Linked DNA regions of Thermus thermophilus. The main gene of each other region encodes a partner of the protein of the gene in region 2 in a complex. Each region holds a gene or a part of one and is shown on either strand. Other genes may lie near its edges. A codon is read from its position in the direction of its gene.

Evidence for each region.
Region 1: the proteins of uvrB (region 2) and TthTMY_RS02650 are in contact, whole or in part, in a crystal structure (PDB 7EGT), measured with the Thermus thermophilus proteins. Residues at the interface, in WP_096411307.1 of Thermus thermophilus: Glu23 (codon at 8,184), Leu25 (codon at 8,178), Arg26 (codon at 8,175), Asp27 (codon at 8,172), Gly28 (codon at 8,169), Glu29 (codon at 8,166), Arg30 (codon at 8,163), Phe31 (codon at 8,160), Arg55 (codon at 8,088), Glu326 (codon at 7,275), Asp327 (codon at 7,272), Phe328 (codon at 7,269), Glu379 (codon at 7,116), Ser382 (codon at 7,107), Gln383 (codon at 7,104), His398 (codon at 7,059), Gly400 (codon at 7,053), Arg401 (codon at 7,050); in WP_096412145.1 of Thermus thermophilus: His654 (codon at 9,438), Arg656 (codon at 9,444), Phe657 (codon at 9,447), Gln666 (codon at 9,474), Asp668 (codon at 9,480), Glu669 (codon at 9,483), Lys680 (codon at 9,516), Arg681 (codon at 9,519), Leu682 (codon at 9,522), Ser683 (codon at 9,525), Lys685 (codon at 9,531), Tyr686 (codon at 9,534), Ala687 (codon at 9,537).

What each region holds. Positions count from the first base shown.
Region 1 is NZ_AP025158.1:455,790-469,243, forward strand. Bases 7,054-10,017 are described here. They hold TthTMY_RS02650 (ATP-dependent helicase), read left to right. Parts: upstream 7,054-7,478; coding sequence 7,479-9,557; downstream 9,558-10,017. Other genes in these bases: TthTMY_RS02645 (phosphoglucomutase), read right to left, coding at 7,054-7,441; TthTMY_RS02655 (hypothetical protein), read left to right, coding at 9,554-10,017. Also shown: TthTMY_RS02600 (Crp/Fnr family transcriptional regulator), read right to left, coding at 1-123; TthTMY_RS02605 (ABC transporter ATP-binding protein), read left to right, coding at 172-801; TthTMY_RS02610 (purine-nucleoside phosphorylase), read left to right, coding at 814-1,521; TthTMY_RS02615 (enoyl-CoA hydratase/isomerase family protein), read left to right, coding at 1,525-2,340; TthTMY_RS02620 (phosphohydrolase), read left to right, coding at 2,384-3,256; TthTMY_RS02625 (DUF2267 domain-containing protein), read right to left, coding at 3,316-3,684; TthTMY_RS02630 (dodecin domain-containing protein), read right to left, coding at 3,703-3,852; TthTMY_RS02635 (long-chain-fatty-acid--CoA ligase), read right to left, coding at 3,883-5,529; TthTMY_RS02640 (MBL fold metallo-hydrolase), read right to left, coding at 5,604-6,557; more of TthTMY_RS02645, read right to left, coding at 6,554-7,053; more of TthTMY_RS02655, read left to right, coding at 10,018-10,276; TthTMY_RS02660 (thiamine diphosphokinase), read right to left, coding at 10,273-10,884; TthTMY_RS02665 (ABC transporter ATP-binding protein), read right to left, coding at 10,881-11,831; cycA (cytochrome C-552), read right to left, coding at 11,929-12,375; TthTMY_RS02675 (SoxW family protein), read left to right, coding at 12,501-12,962; thiosulfate oxidation carrier protein SoxY, read left to right, coding at 12,955-13,407; thiosulfate oxidation carrier complex protein SoxZ, read left to right, coding at 13,420-13,454. UniProt on the Escherichia coli protein: A helicase with DNA-dependent ATPase activity. Unwinds DNA duplexes with 3'-5' polarity. Translocates on single-stranded DNA with 3'-5' polarity. Initiates unwinding more efficiently from a nicked substrate than double-stranded DNA.
Region 2 is NZ_AP025158.1:2,073,025-2,086,486, forward strand. The notes cover bases 5,751-8,722. They hold uvrB (excinuclease ABC subunit UvrB), read right to left. Parts: upstream 8,251-8,722; coding sequence 6,250-8,250; downstream 5,751-6,249. Other genes in these bases: TthTMY_RS11225 (E3 binding domain-containing protein), read left to right, coding at 5,751-6,241; TthTMY_RS11235 (S-layer homology domain-containing protein), read right to left, coding at 8,350-8,722. Outside these bases: TthTMY_RS11190 (hypothetical protein), read right to left, coding at 1-363; TthTMY_RS11195 (carbohydrate ABC transporter permease), read right to left, coding at 390-1,175; TthTMY_RS11210 (ABC transporter ATP-binding protein), read left to right, coding at 2,508-3,386; TthTMY_RS11215 (ABC transporter permease), read left to right, coding at 3,379-4,149; TthTMY_RS11220 (aminopeptidase), read right to left, coding at 4,146-5,210; more of TthTMY_RS11225, read left to right, coding at 5,231-5,750; more of TthTMY_RS11235, read right to left, coding at 8,723-11,304; glmS (glutamine--fructose-6-phosphate transaminase (isomerizing)), read left to right, coding at 11,814-13,462. UniProt on the Escherichia coli protein: The UvrABC repair system catalyzes the recognition and processing of DNA lesions. A damage recognition complex composed of 2 UvrA and 2 UvrB subunits scans DNA for abnormalities.

The DNA.
Region 1 (13,454 bases), 1.6 Mb from region 2 along the record:
CTGCCCCAGGTCCCCCTGGTGAAAGATGGGCTTCCCCTGGGGGTAAAGGCGCCGCTGGAAGTAGCTCAGGGCCAGGTCCACCTCCTCCGGGGCCAGGCCGTGGAACAGGGGGCTTCCCTCCACCGCCAAGAGTCTAACGGAAACTTCATCTTCTGCCTAGAGGATGAGAGGGTGCGCCCGGTCCTCGAGGCTCGAGGCCTCGGCTACAGCTACGGCAACGGCCCCCTTTTCCGCGGCCTCTCCTTCGCCCTGGGCCCGGGGGAGGCCCTCGCCCTTCTTGGGCCTTCGGGGAGCGGCAAAACCACCCTCCTCCACCTGGTGGCGGGCCTCCTCCCCTTCCAGGAGGGGGAGGTCTACTGGGAGGGAGAGGCGATCCGGGGGGTTCCTGAGGCGCGCCTCGCCCGGAGGCGGCTTTCCTTTCTGGGCCTCGTCTTCCAGCACCACTTCCTCCTCCCCGAGCTCACCGCCCTGGAGAACGTCCTCGTGCCCGGGTACCTGGCGGGCCGGGTGGACCGAGGGCGGGCGTGGGCCCTCCTGGAGGCCCTCGGCCTTAAGGAGAAGGCCCACCTCCTGCCCCAGCGCCTTTCCGGGGGGGAGAGGCAGCGGGTGGCCGTGGCCCGGGCCCTCTACCTGAGGCCCCGGCTCCTCCTCGCCGACGAGCCCACGGCGAGCCTGGACCGCCGCCAGGCCCGGGAGGTGCTGGCCCTCCTCCGGGCCCTGGCCCGGGAGGAGGGGGCGGCCCTCCTCCTCGCCACCCACGACGAGCTCCTGGTGGAGGGTCTTCCCGCCCTCAGGCTGTAGTATGTTGGCGGTATGAGCCCCATCCACGTGCGCGCCCACCCCGGGGACGTGGCGGAGCGCGTCCTTCTCCCCGGGGATCCGGGCCGGGCCGAGTGGATCGCCAAGACCTTTTTGCAAAACCCCAGGCGGTACAACGACCACCGGGGGCTTTGGGGGTACACGGGCCTTTACAAGGGCGTGCCCGTCTCCGTCCAGACCACGGGGATGGGCACCCCCTCGGCGGCCATCGTGGTGGAGGAGCTGGTCCGCCTTGGCGCCCGGGTTCTCGTCCGGGTGGGGACGGCGGGGGCCGCCTCTTCGGACCTTGCCCCGGGGGAGCTCATCGTGGCCCAGGGGGCCGTGCCCTTGGACGGCACCACCCGGCAGTACCTGGAGGGGCGCCCCTACGCCCCGGTGCCCGACCCCGAGGTCTTCCGGGCCCTCTGGCGCCGGGCAGAGGCCTTGGGCTACCCCCACCGGGTGGGGCTCGTCGCCAGCGAGGACGCCTTCTACGCCACCACCCCCGAGGAGGCCCGGGCCTGGGCCCACTACGGCGTCCTCGCCTTTGAGATGGAGGCCAGCGCCCTCTTCCTCCTCGGAAGGATGCGGGGGGTGCGGACGGGGGCCATCCTGGCCGTCTCCAACCGCATCGGCGACCCGGAGCTCGCTCCCCCTGAGGTGCTCCAAGAGGGCGTTCGGCGTATGGTGGAGGTGGCCCTCGAGGCCGTCCTGGAGGTTTGAACCATGGAGCACGAGCACGAACACGAGTTCGTCCTGGAGATCCCGGAGTTTGAGCACCTCAGCTACGAGGTGGAGGAGGGCATCGCCCTGGTGACCCTGAAGCGGCCCGAGGCCCTAAACGCCCTCTCCCAGAGCCTCCTGGAGGAGCTCGCCGAGGTCCCTGAGCTGGTCCAGCAGGACCCCGAGGTCCGGGCGGTCATCTTCACGGGGGAGGGAAAGGCCTTCGCCGCGGGGGCCGACTTGAAGGAGATCGCGGCCATCAAGGACCCCTTCATGGCCCGGGAGTACGCCCTCTTCGGCCAGCGGGTCTTCGCCGAGATCGCCGCCCTCCCCGTTCCCACCATCGCCGCCATCAACGGCTACGCCCTGGGCGGGGGTCTGGAGCTCGCCCTGGCCTGCGACCTCAGGGTGGCGGCCAAGACCGCCAAGCTGGGCCTCCCCGAGGTGGGCCTCGGCCTCATCCCCGGCTTCGGAGGCACCCAGCGCCTGCCCCGCCTCATCGGCCGGGGGAGGGCTTTGGACCTCATCTTCACCGGGCGGCACGTGGACGCGGAGGAGGCCCTTTTCCTCGGGCTCGTGAACCGGGTGGCGGAGGACGCCCTGGAGGAGGCCAAGAAGCTCGCCCAAAAGATCCTGAAGAACGCCCCCATCGCCTTGGCCCTGGCCAAGGAGAGCGTGGTCCGGGGCGAGGGCCTGGACCTGGCCGAGGCCCTGGAAATAGAGGCCGACCTCTTCGGCTACGCCGCCGCCACCGAGGACATGAAGGAGGGGGTGCGGGCCTTCCTGGAGAAGCGCCCCCCGAGCTTCAAGGGCGAGTAGGGCCGAAGCCCTCCCCTCCCGGATGGGGTAAGGTGGGCGGAGGATGCAGGAGCGCGTATTCCACGTAGCGAGCCCCAAGGCCAAGCTTTACTCGGAGGCCGACCAGGCCATCCGGGAGCGCCTCAAGGACTTTCCCAAGGCCCTCAGGGCCTACGAGATGCTCGTCCAGGACCCCGAGGCCCGCGCCGGATGGAACATGGCCAACTACCTCACCATGCGCAAGCTGGGGTACAACGACCACGGCCGGGTCCACGCCCTCCTCACCGGCGCGGCCAGCGTGGCCATCCTCGCCCTCCTCTCGGAGGCGGGGGTCCGGCTGGACACGGTGGAGTCGGGGGCCGGGGGGCTGGAGGACGCCTACGTGGTCGTGCTCCTCTCCACCATGCTCCACGACCTGGGCAACCAGGTCCATCGCTTCGGGCACGAGGCCTTCGGGGTGGTCCTCGCCCTTCCCATCCTGAACCGCATCCTGGACAAGCTCTACCCCGACCCCGAGCAGCGCACCGCCATCCGGGCCCTGATCCTCCACGGCATCTACAGCCACGACCTTTCCCCGGAGCCCCTCACCATTGAGGCGGGGATCACGGCCGTGGCGGACGGGACCGACATCACCAAAGGCCGGGGCAGGAAGGCCTTCCAGCTTGGGAGCATAGACATCCACTCCATCAGCGCCCTGGCCGTGGACGAGGTGCGGATCCTCAAGGGGGAAAAGGTGCCGGTGGAGATCCAGGTGACCATGAACAACTCCGCCGGGATTTTCCAGGTGGAGGAGACCCTCACCAAGAAGGTGCTGAAAAGCCCCTTAAGGCCTTACGTCACCGTGGTGGCCATGACGGAGGGGGAAGGGAGCCAGGACCAGCGCATCGTCCACCGGGTGCGCCTGCACGAGACGGAGGACCGCTTCATCCTGGACTGAGGCCGAAGCCCCCGGGGGTTTTCCGCCGGGGCATCCCCTTGGGCGGAGCCCGGGGGCGTTTAGGCCTGGGGCCAGAGCGCCCGCAGCTCCTTGGGCAGGAGGCCCAGAATGCCCTCCAGCTCCCCTTGGGAGATCTCCCGGGAAAGGACCTTGAAGACGGCCTGGGTGGCGGCCTCTGGGTCCACGGCGGGGCCGGAAGGGGTTTTGAGCTCCTCGGCCACGTGGGCCAGGAAGGCCTCCTTGTGCCGCTCCTTCAGGGGGTTGCCCGTGGGGGTCCAGCCCTCGTAGTAGAGGCCTCGGATGAGCATGGGGAGCTGGGCGGCGAGCTGGGTTACCTCCTCCACGGTGAGCCGGTCGCGCAGGGCGTGCAGCACCGCCCTCAGGGCCAGGTAGGCCTTGTGGCGGTCTTCGGTGCCAAGCTTCTCCATGATCGCCGCTAAGTCTGCCTACTCTTTCAAGCGGACCCCCACCTCCAGGACCACCTGGTACTCCTTCACCTCAAACCAGTCCAGGTGGCACAGGGTCTTTCGCGCCCGCGCCAAGGCGGCTTGGATGGCGGCCTCGAGGCCCTCCCCGCCCGTCCCCACGAGCCCCACCTTCTTGTAGACCTTGCCCGTGGGGGCATTCTACCGCTTCGTCGCCACTTCCTTTTGCAGCTCCCGCTTGAGGATCTTCCCCACGCTGGACTTGGGGAGGCTTTCGCGGAATTGGACGATGCGGGGGACCTTGTAGGCGGCGAGGTTTTGGCGGCAGAAGGCCTCTATGTCCTTTTCCGTGACCTTGCCCCGGTACTCGGGTTTGAGGACGAGGAAGGCGGCCACGGTCTCCCCGCGGTAGGGGTCTGGGACGCCCACCACGGCGGCTTCCTGGACGGCGGGGTGCTGGTAGAGGACTTCTTCTACTTCGCGGGGGTAGATGTTGTAGCCGCCGGCGATGATCATGTCTTTTTTGCGGTCTACGATGTAGAAGTAGCCGTCTTGGTCCATTTTGGCGAGGTCGCCGGTGAGGAGCCAGCCGTCTTTGAGGGCCTTTTGCGTCTCCTCGGGGCGGTTCCAGTAGCCTTTCATGACGTTGGGGCCTTTTATGGCGAGTTCGCCCACCTCGCCTGGGGGGAGTTCCTTGCCCTCCTCGTCCACCACCTTGGCCTCCACGCCGGGGAAGGGGAGGCCCACGCTCCCCAGGCGCCTTTCGCCGTAAAGGGGGTTGCAGTGGGTCACGGGGCTCGCCTCCGTGAGGCCGTAGCCCTCCACCAGCTTGGCCCCGGTGAGCCTCTCAAAGCGCTCCGCCACCTCCAAAGGCAAAGGGGCGGAGCCGGAGATGCAGGCCCGGACGCTCTTGAGGTTCCGCCCCTCTATGCCGGGGAAGTTGTTGAAGGCCACGTAAAGGGTGGGGACGCCGGGGAAGAGGGTGACCCGGTGTTTTTCAATGGCCTCCACGATGGCCTTGATCTCGGGCCTGGGGAGGAGGACGAGCTTCGCCCCGCCCAGGAGGGCCAGGTTCATGGCCACGGTCATCCCGTAGACGTGGAAGAAGGGGATGGCCCCGAGGACCACCTCCTCCCCCTCCCTGAAGTCGGGGATCCAGGCCCGCACTTGGAGGGCGTTGGCGGAGAGGTTCCTGTGGGTGAGCATGGCCCCCTTGGAAAGGCCCGTGGTGCCCCCGGTGTACTGGAGGAGGGCGAGGTCGTCCAGGTCCAGGGGGACGGGGCGGGGCGTTCCGGGCCTGAGGAAGGCCCGCCAAGGGATGCCCTCGAGGGCCTTGGGGGCTTCCCCTTTCCGCCTGAGAAGGAGGGGGTAGAGGAAGTTCTTGGGGAAGGGGAGGTAGTCCCGGATCCCCGTGCGCACCACCCTCTCCACGGGCACCTCCCCCTTCACCTCCAGGTAGCGGGGGAGGAGCTGGTCCAGGATCACCAGGAACCGGGCCCCGGCGTCCCTGAGCTGGTGGCGAAGCTCCCGTGGGGTGTACATGGGGTTGGTGTTCACCCCCACGCCCCCGGCGAGGAGGGTGCCGTAGAAGGCGATGACGAACTGGGGGGTGTTGGGGAGCATGAGGGCCACCCGGTCCCCGGGCTTAAGCCCCGCCTCCTGTAGGCCCTTGGCGAAGGCCTCCACCTCGCGCCAGAGGGCCGCGTAGGTGAGCCTTCGCCCGAGGAACTCCAGGGCCACCTTCTTGGGGAAGCGGCGGGCCGTTTCCGCCAGGGCCTCGGGAAGGAGCCGGGGCACGGGGGCCTCCTTGGGGACCCCGGGATCGTAGTGGGCGTACCAGGGCTTCATGGCACCTCCTTGAACCGGGTCAAAGTCTACCCCCGGGGACTGCCCCGGGGCAACCCTGCCGAGGGCTAGGGGGCTTAGCGCCGGAAGTACCGGTAGGGCGGGCCCTCCCGCCCCACCGCCCCTTCCTCCCGGAGGTACTCCAGGTGGGCCAGGGTCTCGGCGAAGGCGAAGCGCCGGCCCGCCGGGTCCAGCTCCTGGGGGAAGAGCTGGAGGGAGAGTTCCCAGGCGGTCTTGGAGCCGTCCAGGGAGGCAAGGAGGGCCTCGAGGCGGGCCTGGTGGTGGGCCTTCAGCTCCTCCGCCCTTTGCCGCACGTCCGCGATGGGCCCGAAGTGGCCGGCGTAGGCCACCCTGGCCTCCAGTTCCGCCAGGCGGTCCAGGGAGCGGAGGAAGTCCTTGAGGGGGTTTTCCCGGGTGTAGGCCCAGAGGCCCACGTTGGGGGAGACCCTTTCCAGGAGGGCGTCCCCCGCGAGGAGCACCCCCTCTTCCTCCAGGTAGAAGGCCGCGTGCCCGTCCGCGTGCCCCGGGGTCCAGAGGACCCTAAGCCGCTTCCCCGCCACCTCCAGCGCCTCCCCGTCCCTCAGGGGGAGGGGGTTTTGCGGCGGGTGGACCCGCTCCCTCGTCTTCTCCACCGTCTCCCGGATGCCCTGGAGGGCGCTTTCCGGGGTGCCGTGGTCCAGGAAGAGCCGCCAAGAGGCCTCGGCGAAGGCCTCGGGTTCCAGCCAGAAGCGGTGGCCCCGGGCGAACTCCTCCTCGTGGAGGAAGACCCTGGCCCCCAGGCCCTCAAAGAAGCCGGAGAGGCCGTAGTGGTCGGGGTGGTGGTGGGTGAGGAGGACGGCCTTCACGTCCTGGAAGCAGAGGCCGAGCTCCGCCAGGTGGAGCTCCAAAGCCCCCCGGGCGGCCCGGGTGCCGAGGGCGGTGTCCACGAGGGCCACCTCCCCCGCCCCCTGGAGGAGGTAGAGGTTGACCGTCTTCAGGGGGTAGGGGATGGGGACGGGAAGGAGGTAGAGGCCGGGCAGGAGGGCCTTCACAGGAGCACCCCCATGAGGAGGAGGGCGGCGAGGAAGGGGTCGGGCTCCTCCAGGTGCCAGGGGAAGCGGTAGGCCCCCTCCCCCAGGGCCTCCACCTCCCGGCCCTGGGCCGCCTCCCGGAGGCGGGCCAGGGCCTGGTCCTCGGGGAGGGCCTCCCCCCCGGGGAGGTAGACCCCGAGCCGGTCGGCGTCCCCGTCCAGGGCGAGGCCCAAGGCGGGGGGCTTGGCCTCGCGGAGGAGGAGGCGGAGGGTCCTGAGGTGCTCCGGCCTCGGGTCCGGGGCCACCCCGTAGAAGAGGGGGTGGGGGAGGGGGTGGAGCTCCCTGAGCTCCACGGGGGCCTCGAGGCGCTTCAGGACCTGGCCCAGGATCCCGCCGCCCGCCCCGCCCATGGCGTCCAGGTAGACCACGCCCCGCTTGAGGGCGAGGCCCTGGGCGCTCTTCCGGAGGTGGTCCAGGTAGTCCCGGCGCGCCTCCAGCGGGGCGAAGGGCCCCAGGGGAGGGGGGGGTGTGGGGGCCACCTCCTTCCCGGGGAGGGGCCTCCCCGGGCCCAGGCGGAGCTTTACCCCTTGGAAGGCGAAGGGCCTGCGGCTTCCCGTGAGGTAGAGCCCTGCGGCCTCCTTCGCCCGGAGGGCGAAGCCGAAGAGGGGCAGGGGGGCGGGGCCCTGGAGGAGGTGGACCTCGAGGCCGAGCCCCCCAAGCACCCCGGCGGCGTGCTCCGCCATCTCCCGGGCGAGGAAGCGGGCGTCGTGCCCCACCACCACCCGAAGGATCCCCTCCGCCTGGAGGCGCTTCCCGAAGCCCGCCGCCACCTCCCCCAGGGCCTGGAAGGTGAAGCCCCGGGCCATCTCCCCTACGAAGCCGTCCTGTGTGGCCACAAGCTCCATGCCCTAAAGTCTACCCCGCGCGTGGTAGACTCTCCCCGTGAGCGACGCCCTCCTAGCCCCCCTCAACGAGGCCCAGCGCCAGGCGGTCCTCCACTTTGAGGGGCCCGCCTTGGTGGTGGCCGGGGCGGGGAGCGGGAAGACCCGCACCGTGGTCCACCGGGTGGCCTACCTCGTCGCCCGCCGGGGGGTCTTCCCCTCGGAGATCCTGGCCGTCACCTTCACCAACAAGGCCGCGGAGGAGATGCGGGAGCGCCTCCGGGGGCTGGTCCCGGGGGCGGGGGAGGTCTGGGTCTCCACCTTCCACGCCGCCGCCTTGAGGATCCTCCGCGTCTACGGGGAGCGGGTGGGCCTCAGGCCCGGCTTCGTGGTCTACGACGAGGACGACCAGACCGCCCTCCTCAAGGAGGTCCTGAAGGAGCTCGCCCTCTCGGCCCGGCCCGGCCCCATCAAGGCCCTTTTGGACCGGGCGAAGAACCGGGGCGTGGGCCTCGAGGCCCTCCTCGGCGAGCTTCCCGAGTACTACGCGGGGCTTTCCCGGGGAAGGCTTGGGGACGTCCTGGTGCGCTACCAGGAGGCCCTTAAGGCCCAGGGGGCCTTGGACTTCGGGGACATCCTCCTTTATGCCCTGAGGCTTCTAGAGGAGGACGAGGAGGTCCTCAGGCTCGTGCGCAAGCGGGCCCGCTTCATCCACGTGGACGAGTACCAGGACACGAGCCCCGTCCAGTACCGCTTCACCCGGCTTCTCGCCGGGGAGGAGGCCAACCTCATGGCCGTGGGCGACCCCGACCAGGGGATCTACTCCTTCCGGGCGGCGGACATCAAGAACATCCTGGACTTCACCCGGGACTACCCCGAGGCCCGGGTCTACCGCCTGGAGGAGAACTACCGCTCCACCGAGGCCATCCTCCGCTTCGCCAACGCCGTGATCGTGAAGAACGCCCTCCGCCTGGAGAAGGCCCTGCGCCCGGTGAAGCGGGGCGGGGAGCCCGTGCGCCTCTACCGGGCGGAGGACGCCCGGGAGGAGGCCCGCTTCGTGGCCGAGGAGATCGCCCGCCTCGGCCCCCCCTGGGACCGGTACGCCGTCCTCTACCGCACCAACGCCCAAAGCCGCCTTCTGGAACAGGCGTTGGCGGGGCGGGGGATCCCGGCGCGGGTGGTGGGCGGCGTGGGCTTCTTTGAAAGGGCCGAGGTCAAGGACCTCCTGGCCTACGCCCGCCTCGCCCTCAACCCCCTGGACGCCGTGAGCCTGAAGCGGGTCCTGAACACCCCGCCTCGGGGCATCGGCCCGGCCACCTGGGCCAGGGTGCAGCTCCTCGCCCAGGAGAAGGGGCTTCCTCCCTGGGAGGCCCTGAAGGAGGCGGCCAGGACCTTCCCCCGCGCCGAGCCCCTGAGGCACTTCGTGGCCCTGGTGGAGGAGCTTCAGGACCTGGTCTTCGGCCCCGCCGAGGCCTTCTTCCGCCACCTCCTCGAGGCCACCGACTACCCCGCCTACCTCCGGGAGGCCTACCCCGAGGACGCCGAGGACCGCCTGGAGAACGTGGAGGAGCTCCTCAGGGCGGCCAAGGAGGCGGAGGACCTGCAGGACTTCCTGGACCGGGTGGCCCTCACCGCCAGGGCGGAGGAGCCCACCGAGGCGGAGGGGAGGGTCGCCCTCATGACCCTGCACAACGCCAAGGGGCTGGAGTTCCCCGTGGTCTTCCTCGTGGGGGTGGAGGAGGGGCTTCTGCCCCACCGCAACTCCTTAAGCACCCTCGAGGGCCTCGAGGAGGAGCGCCGCCTCTTTTACGTGGGCATCACCCGGGCCCAGGAGAGGCTCTACCTCTCCCACGCCGAGGAGCGGGAGGTCTACGGCAGGCGGGAGCCCGCCCGGCCGAGCCGCTTCCTGGAGGAGGTGGAGGAGGGGCTTTACGAGGTGTACGACCCCTACCGGCGCCCGCCCTCCCCGCCCCCCCATCGCCCGAGGCCCGGGGCCTTCCGGGGCGGGGAGCGGGTGGTCCACCCCCGCTTCGGCCCCGGCACCGTGGTGGCGGCCCAGGGGGACGAGGTCACGGTCCACTTTGAGGGGTTTGGGCTCAAGCGCCTTTCCCTCAAGTACGCGGAGCTTAAGCCGGCATGAGGGCGCTTGCCTCCACCCCCCGCCCCCTCCTCTACCTCCACCGTGGCGGGGGCGGCTTCTTTGACCTCCTCCTCGCCCAGGTGACCGCGGCCCGCCTGCCCCTCTTCCTCCACCCCGTGGCCATGGAGGAGGGGTGGGAGGCCTTCCTCCCCTGCCTCAGAGGGCTCGGCTTCGCTGGGGCGGTCCTGGAGGAGGCCGTTTCCGTGCCCGAGGGGGTCCGCCTCGAGGCCGAGGCCGAAAAGGCCAGGCGGGTGGACCTCCTCGTCCCCACGGGCGGGGGGCTTCTCGGCCAGTACACGGAAGGCGTGGCCCTGGAGCGGCTCCTCGCCCAGCGCTTCCCCGGGGCCCGGGCCTTGTGGCTTGGGCCCCTCCGCTTTGAGCTCGCCCCCTTCCTCCGGGGCCTCGGCGAGGTCCACGTGGCCGCCCCAAGCTACGCCGAGGGGGACGCCTTCCTCGCCCGCCTCCCCGCCCCCCTCCGGGGCCGGGTGGCCCTCCGCCCCGAGGAGGTGCGGGCCTTGGTCCTCCGGGTGGACCTCCTCCTCCTGAACACCCCTCGCCCGCCTTTGGACCTGGCCCAGCCCTACCACGCCGCCTTGGCCTTCGCCCCCGGGGCCCAGGCCGTGGCCGAGCGGGTCCAGCTCTTCCTCGGGCCGGAGGACCTTTGGAGCGGGCGGGTCTGGGCCGTCCTCGAGGGCCTGGGGCACACCCCCTTGGGCTAAAACAGGTAGAGGAGGGCCCGGCCCGCCTCCACCCGCACCCGGATGGGCCCCAGGGCCTGGTTTTCCAGGGTGAGGGTGGTGGCCTTGAGGGGGGTGGGGGGAAGGTCCCACCGCGCCCCCTCCACCCCCAGGGCGGCCTCGGGGAAGGGGAGGAGGCTGAAGGGGGTTCCGGGCTCCAGGGAAAAGGCGTGGAGGCCCGGAAGGAGGGGGAAGGCCCGGGCGAGCCCGTCCGTGAGCTCCACCCGCACCCCCCTTTCCAGGAGGAGGAAGGCGAGCTCCAGGTGGGCCAGGGTGTGGTCCAGCCGCCCGCCCAAAGCCCCCAGGAGGAGGGCCTCCTCCGCCCCAAGCTCCAGGGCCTTCCGGAGGAGGGCCTCCCCGTCCGTGAGGTCCTTCTCCCGGGGCAGGACCTCCTTGGGCGCGGAAAGGGCTTCCTGGAGCCAGGGGGGGCTTGAGTCAAAGTCCCCAAGCCATAGCTCCGGGGAAAGCCCCAAGGCGAGGGCGTGCCGCCCGCCGGAGTCCGCCGCCAGGAGGCGGTAGCCCTTAAGCCTTTCCTTAAGGGCCTCCGTGGCCAGGAGGGGGCCGCCCAAGAGGAGGGCGAAGCGCCTCATCCCTCCAAGGGTACCGCCTGGGCGGGGTCCAGGCGGAGGGCTATGGGGGCGCCCTCTTCCGGGCCCTCGGGGGCCTCGAGGTAGAGCCTAACCCCCCCCACCCGCACCCAAAGCCCCACCCGGGGCCCGAAGAAGAGCCGCTCCTCCACCACCCCCTCCAGGCCTCCTCCAAGGGCGAGGGCCTTTGGGGGGAGGAGGTGGGCCTTTGGGGGAAGGCCTAGGGCCTGGCTTTCCCCGGGGGAGAGGAGGTTCTTGTGCCCCAGGAAGCGGGCGGCCCATAGGTCCTTGGGGCGGGCGTAGACCTCCTCGGGCCGGCCCACCTGGACGAGCCGCCCCTCGCGCAGAAGGGCCACCCGGTGGGCGAGGAGGAAGGCCTCCCCCTGGTCGTGGGTCACGAGGAGGGCGGTGACCCCCTCTTCCTTTAGCGTCCGGCGCAGGAAGAAGAGGAGCTCTTCCCGAAGCCTCAGGTCCAGGGCCCCTAAGGGCTCGTCCAGGAGGAGGAGCCTGGGCCTAGGGGCCAAGGCCCGGGCCAGGGCCACCCGTTGCTGCTCCCCGCCCGAAAGCTCGTGGGGGCGCTTCCGGGCGTGGGGGGTGAGCTCCATGCGCTTAAGGAGCTCCCGCACCCGGGCCTCCCTCGCCTCCCTTGGCCAGCGGGCCTCCAAAAGGCCAAAGGCCACGTTTTCCGCCACGGTGAGGTGGGGGAAGAGGGCGTAGTCCTGGAAGAGAAAGCCCACCTTCCGCCTTTCCGGGGGAAGGGGGGTGAGGTCCTCCCCGAGGAAGCGCACGAAGCCCCCATCGGGCCTAAGGAGCCCGGCGATGAGCCTGAGCAGGGTGCTCTTCCCGCTTCCCGAAGGCCCGAGGAGGGCCAGGGTCTCCCCCTCGGCCACGGAAAGCTCCACGGAGAGGCGGAACCCGGGGAAGGCCTTTTCCAAGTAGAGCTCCAGCACCCTCCCATTAAACCGGAAGGGCCTGGGGTACTCCCCAGGCCTCGTTTTCGCTTTTACCAGGGCCCCCATGCCGGCGCAAGCCAGCATGGGGTGGTATTTACTTCAGGCCGAGCTTCTTCCGCTCCTCCAGCACCTGCTGGGGGGTGAGCTTCTGGGCCCGGAGCTTCTTCACCTCCTCGGCGGTGAAGGGCTTGAAGCCTTTCACCTTCTTGTCGTCGCCCCAGGCGGTGGCGATGTGGTTGAGGACGGCGGCGATCTCCTCGTCCTTGAGGCCGTTGAAGGCGGACATGTTCCCGTTGTACTTCACGCCCTTCACCTCAATCTGGCCCTGGAGGCCCCAGAGGAGCACCTTGATGAGGTACTCCCGTCCCCCCTGTTTGGAGAGGATCTCCGCCACGTGGCCCGCCAGGGGCGGGAAGGCCCCGGGGATGCCCTGGCCGTTTGCCTGGTGGCACCCCGCGCACTGGGCGTAGAGCTTGGCGCCGTCCGCCTGGGCCAGGGCCAGGCCGCCGAGCAGGAAGAGAGCCATCAGGGTTCGCTTCATCTTTACCCTCCGGGGTATAGGGTAGAGGCCCGCCCTGGGCGGCGTCAAGGGGAGTGGGGTTAAGCGGGCCTTAAGGTAGGCGGCCGGGGCCCTTGAACCCCCGTGGGGGATGTGGTAAGGTACAAATGTCCTTGTGGGGTACCCTGGCGGTGTACCGTATGCGGAAGATGTACACACTTCTCCTCCCGGCCCTCCTGCTTTGGGCCTGGGCCCTCCCCGACTTCGGCCGCTGGTATCCCTACCCGGAGGCCCTCGCCCTCGCCCAGGCCCACGGGCGGATGGTGATGGTCTACTTCCACAGCGAGCACTGCCCCTACTGCCAGCAGATGAACACCTTCGTCCTCTCCGACCCTGGGGTGAGCCGCCTCCTGGAGGCCCGCTTTGTGGTGGCCTCGGTGAGCGTGGACACCCCCGAGGGCCAGGAGCTCGCCCGGCGCTTCCGGGTGCCGGGCACCCCGACCTTCGTCTTCCTCGTCCCCAAGGCGGGGGCGTGGGAAGAGGTGGGCCGGCTCTTTGGCAGCCGGCCCCGGGCGGAGTTCCTCAAGGAGCTTCGCCAGATGTGTGCCAAGGGAGGTGCGTGTGAATAGGCGAGCGTTTCTGAAGGCGACCGGCGCGGCCCTTGGGGCCGTGGCCCTCTCGGGGCTTCCCGCAAGGGCCCAGGGCCTCGAGGGCGAGGACCTGGAGAACCTGGAGAAGGCGCTCAAGCAGGTCTTCGGCAAAGGCTTTAAGGACCTTACCCCCTCGGACGCGGTGAAGCTCAACATGCCGGCCATTGCCGAAAGCGGGGCCAACGTGCCTGCCGAGGTGGAGGTGGCCCTGCCCAAGGGGCAGGTGAAGGCCATCCACCTCTTCGCCGACAAGAACCCCACCCCGCACATCTTCGCCTTCATGCCCATGGAGGCGGAGCCCTACTACGCCACCCGGGTCCGCTTGGCGGAGACCACGGCCGTCCGGGCGGTGGTGGAGACCCAGGACGGGAAGCTCCTTCTGGCTTCGGCGAGCACCCGCGTCACCGTGGGGGGCTGCGGTTAAGGGAGGTGCGGCATGCCTTTTAGGACCATCGCGCGCCTAAACCCCGC
Region 2 (13,462 bases):
CCCCCCGTCCAGGACCACGGGCACCCCCCACCTACTCCAGTCCGCCCCCTGGCCCAAGTCAGGCGGGAGGGTGAGGCCCGCGTCCAGGGCCACCCCGGGGGCCAAGCCCACCTTCACCCCGCCCCGGAGGCCCCACTGGAGGGAGAGGTTGTACTCCAAGGTCCCGTCCCCCTTGGCGTAGGCCAGGTAGGGCAGGGGAAGCACGGGGTAACGGTCTCGGTTGGCGAACGGATTGGGCATCAGGGTCGCCCCCAGGGAAAACTCCGCCCCCCGGGCGGGCTCCGGAGGGCGCAGCATGGCCACGGGGAGGCAACCGGAAAGGACCAGGGCAAGCGCCAACGCCAGGGCGCGCACGGCCTTCACCCCCTTTCCCTACGCCTTCAGTGTAGCTACCCCTTTAGCCCTTCCTCAAAGGTGGCCACCACCCGCCTCTCAAAGAGGAGGTAGAGGAGGGCGATGGGGAGGACGCTGAGGAGGGCCGCCGCCGAGAGGAGGCCCCAGTCCGTGGGGTACTTGCGCTGCAGGTCCGTGAGCCAGGTCTGGAGGGTCCAAAGCCCTGGGTCGGAGACCACCACCCGGGGGTAAAGGACCAGGTTCCAGTGGGCGGCGAAGGCCAGCACCCCGGCCGCCACCAGGGTGGGGCGCACCAGGGGGAGGAGGATGCGGAAGAGGAGGACCCGGTGCCCGGCCCCGTCCAGCTTGGCCGCCTCCAGAAGCTCCTCGGGCACGGCCCGCATGCCTTGGTAGACGAGGTAGATGACGAAGGGGCTCGCGGCGAAGGGCAGGAGCAGGGCCCAGAAGGTCTCCAGCAGGGAGAGGTCCTTCAGGACCCCGTAAAGGGGCACGAGGAGGAGCTCCGCCGGGATCGCCATCAGGACCAGGTAGAAGGGGAGAAGCCCCAGGCCCGCCCTCAGGGCGTAAGCGGCGAAGAGGGCGGTGAAAAGCTCCAAGGCCACCGCCCCAAAGGACACCCCCAAGGAGAAGAGAAGGCGTCCCCAGAAGCCCTCCCGGGCCAGGGCCCGCACGTTCTCCAGGCTGAAGCCCACCCGTGAGAAGAGCTCCCCCGAGTACACCGCCTCCTTGGGCATGAAGGCGGCGTAGGCCATCCAGAGGAAGGGAAGAAGGACGAAAAGAAGCACCGAAAGGGCGAAGGCGTGCCGGAGGAAGCGGCCCACCCCCCCACTATACCGGCGTAAGATGCCCCCATGAAGCCCCTTTCCGGCCTCAAGGTTCTGGACCTCTCCCGGGTCCTGGCGGGGCCCCTTTGCACCATGATCCTGGCGGACCTCGGGGCGGAGGTGGTCAAGGTGGAGCCCCCCTGGGGGGACGAGACCCGGGGCTGGGGCCCGCCCTTCGTGGAAGGAGAGAGCGCCTACTTCCTCGCGGTGAACCGGGGAAAGCGGAGCGTGGCCTTGGACCTAAAGGCCCCCGAGGGCCAGGAGGCGGTGCGCCGCCTCGCCCAGAAGGCGGACGTCCTGGTGGAGAACTTCAAGACGGGGGACCTCAGGCGCTTCGGCCTGGACTACGAGAGCCTGAAGCCCCTGAACCCCCGCCTCGTCTACCTCTCCATCACCGGCTTCGGCCACACCGGGCCCAGGGCTAAGGAGCCCGGCTACGACGCCGCCCTCCAGGGCTACACCGGGATCATGTCCGTCACGGGGGAGCCCGAAGGCCCCCCCATGAAGGTGGGCGTGGCCTGGATTGACGCGATGACGGGGATGATGGGGGCCTTGGCCGTGCTCGCCGCCCTCCTGGAGCGGGAGCGAAGCGGGGAGGGCCAGCACATTGACCTCTCCCTCTTTGACGTGGGGCTTTTCGCCCTGGCGAACCTCGGGGAAAGCTTCCTCCTCACGGGAAATCCCCCAAAAAGGCTCGGCAACGCCCACGCCCAGATCGTCCCCTACGGGGCCTTCCCCGCGGAGGACGGCTGGCTCATTCTGGCCGTGGGCAACGACGAGCAGTTCGCGAGGCTCTGCCAGGCGGTGGGGCTTCCCGACCTCGCCCGGCGCTTTCCCACCAACGCCCTCCGGGTGGAGCACCGGGAGGAGGTGGTGGAGGCCCTCTCCGGGGTCCTCAAGACCCGCCCCCGGGCCTACTGGCTAGAGAGGTTCAAGGAGGCGGGCGTCCCCGCCGCCCCGGTAAACGACCTGAAGGAGGCCTTCCAGGACCCCCAGGCGAGGGCGCGGGGCGCGGTCTGGACCCTCCCCCATCCCCTCCTGGGCGCCCTCCCCACCCTGGCCAACCCCTTGCGCTTCCTCTCCCGGACCCCCGCGGGGCCAGGCCTTCCCCCGCCCCTCCTCGGGGAGCACACGCGGGAGGTCCTCCTCGAGGCGGGCTACACCCCGGAGGCGGTGGCGGACCTGGTCCAAAGGGGGATCGCCAAGGAAGCGCCCCCGGCTTCCCAGCGGCGCCCGGACCGAGGCGCTTAGGGCTGCTTCCTTCCGGACCTGACCCGGTTCACGCCTGGCCCGCCGCGCTGGACCGGGGGCTTGGGTAGTATAGCACCCATGGAAGCCCTGAAGCTAGAGGGCGTGAGCAAGCGCTACGGGCGGAGGCCCGTCTTGGAGGGCGTGAGCCTCTCCGTCCGCCCGGGGGAGGTCTACGCCCTGACGGGGCCCAACGGGAGCGGCAAGACCACCCTCATCCGCCTGGCCACCGGCCTCGCCTTCCCCACGGAGGGCCGGGCCTTCCTCCTCGGGGAGGACGTCCACAAAAGCCCCGCCGCCCGCCGCCACCTGGGGGCGGTGGTGGAGGCCCCGGCCGCCTTTTACCCCTACCTCACGGGCCGGGAGAACCTCAGAATGCACGCCCGGCTCTCCGGGGTGGAAGACGAGGCCCGCATCGGCGAGGTCCTCGCCCGGCTTAAGCTCCTGGCGGTGGCCGACCAAAGGGTGGAGGGGTACTCCCTGGGGCAGAGGCAGCGCCTGGGTCTGGCCGCGGCCATCCTCCACCGCCCCAAGGTCCTCGTCCTGGACGAGCCCACCTCCGGCCTGGACCCCGAGGGGGTGGAGCTCGTCCACCGCCTCCTCCAGGAGCTGGCCCAGGAGGGGGTGGCCATCCTCCTCTCCACCCACCACCTCCAGGAGGTGGCCCGCTATGCCCACAGGGTGGGGATCCTGGGCGGGGGGAGGCTTCTGGACGAGGTGGTCCTCTCCGGGAAGGAGGCCTACCGGCTGGAGGCGGAGCCCCCGGAGGGGGCCCTCGCCCTCCTCAAGACCCTGCCCCAGGTGGCCTGGGCCCGGCTCCAGGGGCGGAGCGTGGTCTTTGAGGGGGAGCCGGAGGCCGCCCTCCGCGCCCTTCTGGCGGAGGGCTACCGGGTGAGGTCCCTCGCCCCCCACCGCTTTGACCTCTTGGACTACTACCAGGAGAGGGTGCGGCATGTTTAGGCTCGTGGGCTTTGAGGTCTACAAGCTCTTCCGGCTCCGCTCGGTTAGGCTCGGCCTCCTCTTCGCCCTCCTCCTCCCCTTCCTCTGGGCCTTGGCCCCGGGGCTTAAGGAGGTCTACGGCCTGGTCCTGGCCTCGGGGTGGCAGGTGGTGTCCTTAAGCCTCCTCGCCGGGATGGAGTTCCTCTTCCCCTTCCTGGTGGTGATGGCGGCGAGCGAGGCCCTGGGAAGTGAGGTGGCCCAGGGCACGCTGAAAAGCCTCCTCCTAAGGCCCCTCTCCCGGATCCACCTCCTCCTCGCCAAGCTCTTCGCCGTCCTCCTCTACCCCTTCGTCCTCCTGGGGGCGAGCTTCCTCGGGGGGGTGCTCGCGGGGATGCCCCATGGGCTTGGGGCCTTCTACGGCGGCACGGGCCTCGGGGAAGGGGGATTCGCCGGGGCGGGGCTTCTGAGCCCTCAGGCGGCCCTCGCCGAGCTCCTTAAGGCCCACCTCCTCGCCGGGGCCGTGCTCCTTCCCCTCGCCTCCCTGGCCTTCCTCTACGGGACCGTCTTCCTCTCCACCACGGCGGGCGCCCTGGCCGCCGTGGCCACCCTCCTCCTCATGCGCCTCCTCGTGGCCTTCCCTGCCCTCACGCCCTTCCTCCTCACCACCTATTTGGACCTCTACCTGCGGCCCGAGGCCGTGGGGCTTGGGCTACCCCTCCTCCTCCTCTACACCCTGGGCTTCGCCCTCCTCGCCGCCTTGGTCTTTGAGCAGAAGGACCTCTAGAGGAAGCGCCCGGCCTCCAGCAGGGGGGTCCCGTCCAGGAGGAGCCGCCCTTCCCTCAAGGAGAGGACCAGGTCCCAGTGGAGGGCGCTTTCGTTCCGCCCGCCCGTCTCCGGGTAGCTCCGGCCCAGGGCCAGGTGGACGGTGCCCCCCATCTTCTCGTCCAGGAGGACGAGGCCCGTGGGTCGGTCCAGGGCGAAGTTGGTGCCGATGCCCACCTCGCCGAGCCGCCTGGACCCGGGGTCGGTGGCCAGGGCCGCCTGGAGGTAGGCCTCCCCCACCTCCGCCCGGGCCTCCACCACCTCCCCCCGGGAAAAGCGCAGGTACACCCCCTCCACCCGCCTTCCCCCCACGAAGGCGGGGAGGTTGAAGCGCACCTCCCCCTCGGCGGAGTCCTCCACGGGGCCGGTGAAGACTTCCCCCGAGGGCATGTTGCGCCGGCCATCGGAGTTGATCCAGGTGCGCCCCGCCACGGAAAGCCTCAGGTCCGTGCCGGGGGCCAGGATGCGGAGCTCCTTCGCGGCGGAAAGCCTCCGGATAAGCCCCTCCTGGAAGCGGGAAAGCTCCCGCCAGGCGGCCACGGGGTCCTCCCGGTCCAGGAAGAGCGCCCTTTCCAGGTAGGCCCGGAACGCCTCCGTCCCCATCCCCGCCCCCACGGCGTAGCCCACCGTGGGGTAGAGGGTGAGGGCCCAGCGCTTCCCCAGGCGGAGTTCGGTGAGGGGGCGCCAGGCCCGCTGCCTGCGCAGGGCCAAGGCGGGGTCCACCGCGGCCGCCTCCAGGGGGTTCTCCGCGGAGAGGACGCGCAGGAACTTGTCCGCCCGCTGGTAGAGGGCGATCTCCGCCTCCGGGACCTCCTCTAGCCAGCGCCCGCCGAAGAGGAGGAAGTCCCGCTCCTCCCCGGGGTAGCTCAGGCGGATGAGGGGGTAAGCGCCCCGGCGCAGGAGGGCCCGCTTCAGGTGGGGAAGGAGGGGGAGGGCCGGGGTTTCCGCCTCCACCAGGACGGTCTCCCCGGGGCCCGCCTCGAGGCAGTACTCGGCCAAAAGCTCGGCGAAGCGCGCTTCCACCCTGCTATCATAGGACCAAGATGGAAGAACCCAAGATCACGCCCCTGGCCCGGCGCCTGGCGGAGGAGAACGGCATAGACTGGCGGAAGCTTCAGGGCACGGGCCCTGACGGGCTCATTGTGGAGCGGGACATCCTGGCCTACCTGGCCAAGGTCATGGCCGGGGAGGTGGACCTCCCCCCCCAGCCCGAGGCCCCGCCCCCGCTCCCCAAGGAGGAGGAGCTGAGGCGGGCCCAGGAGGTCCTGGGCCGGGAGGGGGTGGACCTCGCCGAGGTGATCCCCCAGGAGCCCGAGCCCACCCCTCCGCCCCTCACCTTGGAGGAAGAAGCGCTGGACTTCCCCGAGGTGGAGCTGGACCTCTCCCTAGAGGAAGAGGTCCTCCTGGCGGAGGAGCCGGAGGCCGTTCCCCTCGAGGCCTGGGAGGAGGAGCGGCTTCCCGAGGAAGTCCCAAAGGAGGAGGCCTGGGAGGAGGACCTCCTCCTCGCCGAGGAGCCCTCCCCAGCCCCAATGGAGGCGCCCCCGGCCCCAGAACCCCTTCCCCCCTGGCCCCAGGCCCAGGCGGAGGAAGGGATCGCGGCGGTCCCCGTGGCCCCTCCCCCGGCCTCCCTCACGCTCCTCCGCGTCCACCGTAGGCGGGTGGACCTAAAGGCTCTAGAGGAGGCCATGGACCTCTTCCAGCGGGTCCACGGGGTGCCCAAAACCCCCCTTCCCTTTCTCCTCCGGGCCGCGGAGCGGGCCCTCGCGGAGCTGGAAATCCCCATGCGGGCCCTCGTGGGCCGGGTGGAGGGGGAGGAGGTGCGGGGGCTTAAGCCTTCCCCCTCCTTCCTCGCCCTCTTCCGGGAAGGAAGCGGGGAGGAAGGGGAAGGCCTCCTCTGCTTCCACGGGGAGGAGGAGGTGCACACCGGCCGCCCAAGCCTCTTCCTCTCCCAAGAAGGCCTCCTCGCCGCCTCGGGGCTGGAAGCGCCCCTGGCGAGGAAGCTTCTGGAGCGGGTGGCCCTCTACCTGGAAAACCCCCTCCTCCTCCTGGCCTAGGGGACGCTTCACCGCTTCTTCCGCTTCCGCCGCCCCCCGGGGACGGGCTCGGGGGCCCTTATGCCCTGGAGGCGGGCCTCGAGGGCCCGGATCTCGTCCCTAAGCCTCGCCGCCCGCTCAAAGTCCAAGGCCTCCGCCGCCTGCCACATGAGAAGCTCCAGCTCGGCGATCCGCTCCTTCAGGTCTTCCCCGGAGAGGTCGGCCTCGAGGGAGACCTCCTCGTAGCCCTCGGGGCGGATGACGGCCCTCACCTCCTTCCGCACCGTCTCTGGGGTGATGCCGTGCTCCCGGTTATAGGCCTCCTGGAGGGCCCTTCTCCGGTTCGTCTCCTCTATGGCCCTCTGCATGGCCTCGGAGACCCGGTCGGCGTAGAGCCAGACCTCGCCCCGGGCGTTCCGCGCCGCCCGGCCGATGGTCTGGATGAGGCTCCGTTCGCTCCTAAGGAAGCCCTCCTTGTCCGCGTCCAGGATGGCCACCAGGGAGACCTCGGGGATGTCCAGGCCCTCGCGGAGGAGGTTGATCCCCACGAGGCAGTCGTAGTGGCCAAGCCGGAGGTCCCGGATCAGGGCCTGGCGCTCAAAGGCGTCCAGCTCGTGGTGGAGATAGCGGGCGCGGATCCCGTGCTCCACCAGGAAGCTCGTGAGCTCCTCCGCCATGCGCACCGTGAGCACCGTGACCAGGGTGCGCTCCCCCCTCGCCGCCCTCTCCCGTATCCCCTCCATGAGGTCCAGGATCTGGTTCTCCGTGGGCTTGACCCGGACCAGGGGGTCAAGGAGCCCCGTGGGCCGGATGATCTGCTCCACCACGCGCCCCGAATGCGCTAGCTCAAAGGGCCCCGGGGTGGCGGAGACGAAGACCACCTGGGAAACCCGCTCCAAAAACTCCTCAAAGCGCAAGGGGCGGTTGTCCAGGGCCGAAGGCAGGCGGAAGCCGTAGTCCACCAGGGTCTTCTTCCTCACGTAGTCCCCCCGGTACATCCCCTGAAGCTGGGGCACGGTCACGTGGGACTCGTCCAGGAAGACGAGGAAGTCCTCGGGGAAGTAGTCCAGGAGGGTGTAAGGGGGCTCCCCCGGGGCCTTCCCCGTGAAGTAGCGGGCGTAGTTCTCCACCCCCGGGCAGGTGCCCATGACCCTCAGCATCTCCAGGTCGTAGAGGGTGCGCTCCTTGAGGCGCTGGGCGTAAAGGACTTCTCCCCTTTCCTCAAAGTAGCGGACCCTCTCCCAAAGCTCCTTCTCAATCTCCTTCAGGATCTCCTCTAGCCCCTCCGGGGAGAGGTAGTGAGTGGCGGGGAAGAGGACGAAGCCGGGAAGCTCCCGAAGCCGCTCCCCGGTGATGGGGTGCACCTGGAGGATGCGCTCCACCTCGTCCCCCCATAGCTCCACCCGGATGGGCTCGGTCTCGTAGGCGGGGAAGATCTCCAGAACCTCCCCCTTGGCCCGGAAGCGGCCCGGGGAGAGGTCCAGGTCGTTCCGCTGGTAGCCGAGTTCCAGGAGGCGCTCCAAAAGGGCCTCCCTGGGGTAGGGCTTGCCCCTTTCCACCACCAGGTTCCTGGCCCTATACTCCCTCGGGTCCCCGAGGCCGTAGATGGCCGAGACCGAGGCCACCACGATCACGTCCCGCCGGGTGAGGAGACTTCGGGTGGTGGAGTGCCTTAAGCGCTCAATCTCGGGGTTGATGGAGGCGTCCTTCTCTATGTAGAGGTCCTTCCCCGGGACGTAGGCCTCGGGCTGGTAGTAGTCGTAGTAGCTGATGAAGTACTCCACGGCGTTTTCCGGGAAAAGCTCCCGGAACTCCGCCGCAAGCTGGGCCGCCAGGATCTTGTTGGGGGCGAGGACCAAAGCGGGCCTTCCCAGGGCCTCTATGACCTTGGCCATGGTCACCGTCTTCCCCGTGCCCGTGGCCCCGAGGAGGGTGACGAACCGTTCCCCGTCCCTCAAGGCCTCCACGAGCCCGGCGATGGCCTGGGGCTGGTCCCCCTTGGGCGCAGGCCCCCGGTAGCGGAAGGTCATCCTTACCCAAGTATAGGGGCCTCCTCGCTTCCCTATAGGAAGGGGGGTAACAAAAACCCCCGCCCCCTTTGGGGGGGCGGGGGAAGGCGCTCCTAGGGCCTAGAAGTTGACGTTGTAGGTGACCTTGAAGGCCCGGCCGTAGGACTGGACGTTGTCCGCCCCGTCCAGGAGGACAGCGTCCAGGTAGGCCACGGTGAAGCCGTAGTACTTGGCCTCCACGTAGATCCCGTCCACGCCGCCAGACCCGGTCCCCGCTCCGGTGGTGAGGTTCCAGGGGAACTGGACCTCGCCAGGGTAGGTGAAGAGGTGGTCGGTGGTGGCGCTCAGGGAGAAGTCGCCGTAGCCCCGGGTGAGGAAGGAGCCAGCGGGGTCCACCACGTTCTGCCCGCGGTAGGAGGCGTAGCCCACCTTGACGCTGGCGCCAGGCACCAGGAACTCGTTCAGGGTGAGGCCCACGCGCCAGTAGGTCTCCTGGGCATCGCTGGTGGAGCCACGGGTGATATCCGTGGAGCGGGCGGCGTAGACCCCTTCCAGGCTGGGCTTCAAGGGGATGCCCAGGGGATCCGTGGCCACCTTAATCCCGTACTTGAGGGTGGTGTAGTCGTAGGTGGTGCGACCAGCAGCAAGAGTCAGGGGATCGCTGTAGAGAGGGGGCCCACCCGGGTTGGTATCGGTGAACGCATGGTAACGGACATAGGGGCTAAGGCTCAAGGGGCCGAGCTTGAAGCTGTAGGCAGCGTAGGCCAGGAGGTCACGCAGGCTGTAATCCCCGCTGGAATCAGCGAAGACCTGGTAGCCCAAGGTGAGGTCAAGCCCGGGGATCAGGGCGCTTTCTGCCTTGGCGTCGTGGATGAACTTCACGCCAAGGCTGGAGGAGTAGCGGCTGTCCTGACCGTTGTAGAAGTAGTCGTAGCGGCTGTCCTGACCGTTGTAGAAGTAGTCGCTGTAGTTGTAGTTAACAATGCCAAGGCTAGCAGAACCACGGGTATCCCCTTCAGCCGTGTTGCTGAAGAAGAGCTGGTTCCAGTAGGGGTTCAGGGCGAAGCCGCGGAAGAGCTTAAGGGTGGCCCCTACACCGTAGGCTTGCTGCTGGTAACCACCAGCAGAGCCCAGCTTCACTCCATTGTAGTCGTAGGCGTTCTCGTAGTAGCCCCGGACCTCTAGGCCCTCCAGAAGGCCCAAGTTAAGCTTGGCCTGCACGCCAAAGCCCCGGTTGTTGGGAGCATAGGGGGCAGTGCCGTTCCCGCCCACCCCGAAGTAGAAGTAGTGGTAGTTGGAGGACATCCCGGCCACGCCGTTCTCGTAGGCCGGGTCAATGGCCCGGTAGTTGGCGGAGAGGGAGAGGGGCCCCAGGCTGAGGTCGCCCTTGACGTAGTAGGCCCAGTCGGCGAGGGTGCTGTCAAAGAAGTTCCGCAGGCCGCCCGTGGGCCAGGTCTTGGAGGTGTCAAAGAGCCCGCTGAGCTTGACCGGCCCCAGGGCCAGGCTCGCGTCCACGCCCAGGGCGGAGCGGTTGCCGTAGTTCTCGGCGTAGTTCAGGGCCAGGCTGAAGCCCTCCACCGGCTTGAAGGCGGTGCGGATGCCGAAGTAGCCGCCCTGGAGCGCGGCTGGAGCATTGAAAGAGGCCCCTTCGTTGTTAGCCACGCCCGCCACCACGGTGACCTCGGGGGAGAGGGGGAACTTGGTGCCGGAGAAGGTGGCCACCATGCCCTGGCGGGGGTTAGCCGGCTCGGGGTCGTTGTCATTGGCGAAGAGGTAGTCGTTGAACTTGAAGCTGCTCACCGCCCGGCTGTAGACCACGCTGAAGGCCTGGCCGTCCACGTTGCCCTTGACGCTTGCGGCGTTGAGGCGGATGGTGGGAGCAGAAGTGTAAGAGGTCCCGAAAGCCGCGGGCACCTGGAGGGTGGCGCTGGCCTCGGAGACGTTCACCCCGCTCGTGCCGGGCTGGGCCACCTTGACCCCGAAGGTGAGGGTGGCGGAGCCCTTGGTGAAGGTCTGGTCAAAGTCGCCCCGGCGCTGGGCCACCCGGTTGCGGTAAGGCGGACCAGCACCGTAGTCCTGCTGGCCGGAGCCCGAGGAGACCTGGTTGCCGGGGAAGAGGCGGTCAATGTCAAAGTTGATGCCGGTGTTGGTGGCCGTGCCGTAGGTGGCGGAGAGGCTGCCGGAGATGGAGTAGCGCACCTTGTTGAGCTCGGCCACCTGCTCCTCCAGCTTGGAGACCTTCTCGGAGAGGCCCACCAGGTCGGAGCGCAGGGCGGCGGCGAACTCCTGGACGGCGGCCACGTCCTCCTTGGTGGCGAACTGCTCCAGGTCGGGGAGCTCCTGGCCGCCGGAGACCAGCTTCTCCAGGGCGGTCACCCGGTCCTGGAGGGCCAGCACGTCCTGGTTCAGGAGGACGGCGAGCTCGTTCAGGGCCTGGATGGCCTGGGCGTTGGCCTCCACCTGGGTGGAAAGGGCGGCCACGTCGCCCTTCACGCCCTCCACGTCCTGGGCCAGGGCGTCCAGCCGCTCGGCCAGCTGCTGGGCCTGGGCGAGGGCGGTGTCCGCGGCGACGGAGGCGGCCTCCACCCGGTCCATGAGGTCCTGGAGGGCGGCCTGGTCCATGCCGGGCTCAGGCATGGGCTGGGCCTTGAGCTCGGCGATCAGGGCCTCGAGGCGGGCGATGTCCTCCTTGGTGGCGGCGCTGTCCTCCAGGGCCGAGACCCGAACGCCCAAGGCGGCGAGCTCGGCGGCGAGCTCCTGCACGGCGTTCTTCAGGGCCTCGAGGTCCTCAGGAGCCAGGGCCTCCATGGTGGGGGACTCACCCTTGGCCTTCAGCTCCTCCTCAATCTGCTGCAGGAGGCGGTAGATGATGAGGGCGGCCTGGTAGCGGGTGAGGGCCTCGTTCCCCCGGTAGGTGCCGTCGGGGAAGCCCAGAATGATGCCCTTAGCCGCCAGGGCCTCCACCGCCTCCTTGGCCCAGTGCCCGGCGGGCACGTCGGAGAACTGGGCCAGACCGAACCCCATGGAGAGGACGGTCAAGAGCCCTGCCAGTAGTGTGACCAGCCTTTTCTTCATATGCCTCACACCCCCTTAAGGGTCTTGGGCGGGAACCCGAGACGGGCGAGTTGCCGCGTTTCCTCTCCGCCCAGGTCCGCCCGGTGCGGGAAAGACCCCCGAAAAGGAGCCTTTTTTCCCCGCATCCGGGGCTATCATAAAAACCTCACGCGCTCTTGTCAAGCGGTCGGGCCTTAAGGTTTCTGTTATACTCCCCCTTCGGGGAGGGAGGTGGGAGACGGTCCGAAAAGACGCGTCGGTGGAAGGCGGGAAGCGCAGGGGGCCATCGGCCTCACGAGGTGGCGGACCCCGCGAAGGGGATAACCGGCTACAGCCGGGAAAGATCGAGGGATCCGCGGATGCCGCCCGGGGTGTGCCCGCCCCGCCCGCCTGCGAAAAGCCCCGAGGGAAAGCCGGCCCCGCGAGGGGCGGACAACCGAGGGGCAGGGCGTACCCAGGAGGAAAACCGCCGGGAAGAAGGCGCGCCCTTTGGGGGCTTCGGCCCCTTCCCGGTGGCCTTTTGAGGCCATATGTGCGGGATCGTAGGCTACGTAGGGTTTAGGAACGCGACGGACGTGCTTTTGGACGGGCTTCGGCGCCTGGAGTACAGGGGGTACGACTCCGCCGGCATCGCGGTGCGGACCCCGGAGGGCCTCAAGGTGGTGAAGCGCTCGGGGAAGCTCTCCGCCCTGGCGGAGGCCGTGGGGAAGACGCCCCTCCAGGGGGCCTTGGGCATCGGCCACACCCGCTGGGCCACCCACGGGGCCCCCACGGACCCCAACGCCCACCCCCACACCACGGAGGACGGGAGGATCGCCCTCATCCACAACGGCATCTTTGAGAACTACCTGGAGCTCAAGGAGGCCCTAAAGGCCCGGGGGCACCGCTTCCAGTCGGAGACGGACACCGAGGTCCTCGCCCACCTCCTGGAGGAAACCTACCAAGGCGACCTCCTTAAGGCCCTACGGGAAGCCCTCAAGTCGGTGCGCGGGGCCTACGCCGTGGTGGTGGCCCACGAGGACCACGAGGAGATCGTGGCCGCGAGGACGGTGAGCCCCTTGGTGGTGGGCCTGGGAGAAGGGGAGAACTTCCTGGCCTCCGACGTGCCCGCCCTCCTCCCCTACACCCGCCGGGTCATCTTCCTGCACGACGGGGACGTGGTGCGCCTCACCCGGGAGGAGGTGGAGATCACCGACCTGGAGGGCAGGCCGGTCCAGAGGGAGGCGGTGGAGGTGGACTGGACCCTGGAGGCCGCCGAGAAGGGAGGCTTCCCCCACTACATGCTGAAGGAGATCTACGAGCAGCCCTGGGTCCTGGAGAACACCTTGGGCGGGCGCTTGAGGGAGGAAGAGGGGACCGTGGAGCTCGGCCTCGCCCTGGACCCGCGGGAGGTGGACCGGGTCCATGTCATCGCCTGTGGAACGGCGAGCTACGCCGGGCTTTACGGGAAGTACCTCCTGGAGACCCTGGCCCGCCTCCCCACCGAGTGGGACGTGGCCAGCGAGTACCGCTACCGCGACCCCGTGGTGGACTCGAGGACCCTCGCCCTCGCCATCAGCCAGTCGGGGGAAACCATAGACACCCTGGAGGGCCTGAGGGAGGCCAAGCGCAAGGGGGCCCGCTCCCTTGGGGTCATCAACGCCAAGGGGAGCACCCTGACGCGGGAGGTGGAGGACGTCCTCTACATCCACGCCGGGCCGGAGATCGGGGTGGCCTCCACCAAGGCCTACACGGCCATGCTCGCGGCCATGGCCCTCCTCGCCGTCTGGTTCGGCCGGGCCCGGGGCGCCCTTGCCCCCGAGGAGGCCCAAGGCCTCCTCCGGGAGATGCGCCGCCTCCCCAGGCTCGTGGAGGAGGTCTTGGAGAAAAGGCCCCTCGTGGCCCACGTGGCCGAGAAGTACCACCAGGCCCGGGACTTCCTCTTCCTGGGGCGGCACGTCCAGGCCCCCACCGCCTACGAAGGGGCGCTGAAGCTCAAGGAGATCAGCTACATCCACGCCGAGGCCTACCCCGCCGGGGAGATGAAGCACGGGCCCATCGCCCTCATTGACGAGCGCCTGCCCGTGGTGGTCCTGGCCACCCGGGGCCCGCTTTACGAGAAGACCCTTTCCAACATCCAGGAGGTGCGGGCCCGGGGAGGGAAGGTGATCGCCATCGCCACCGAGGGGGACGAGGAGAT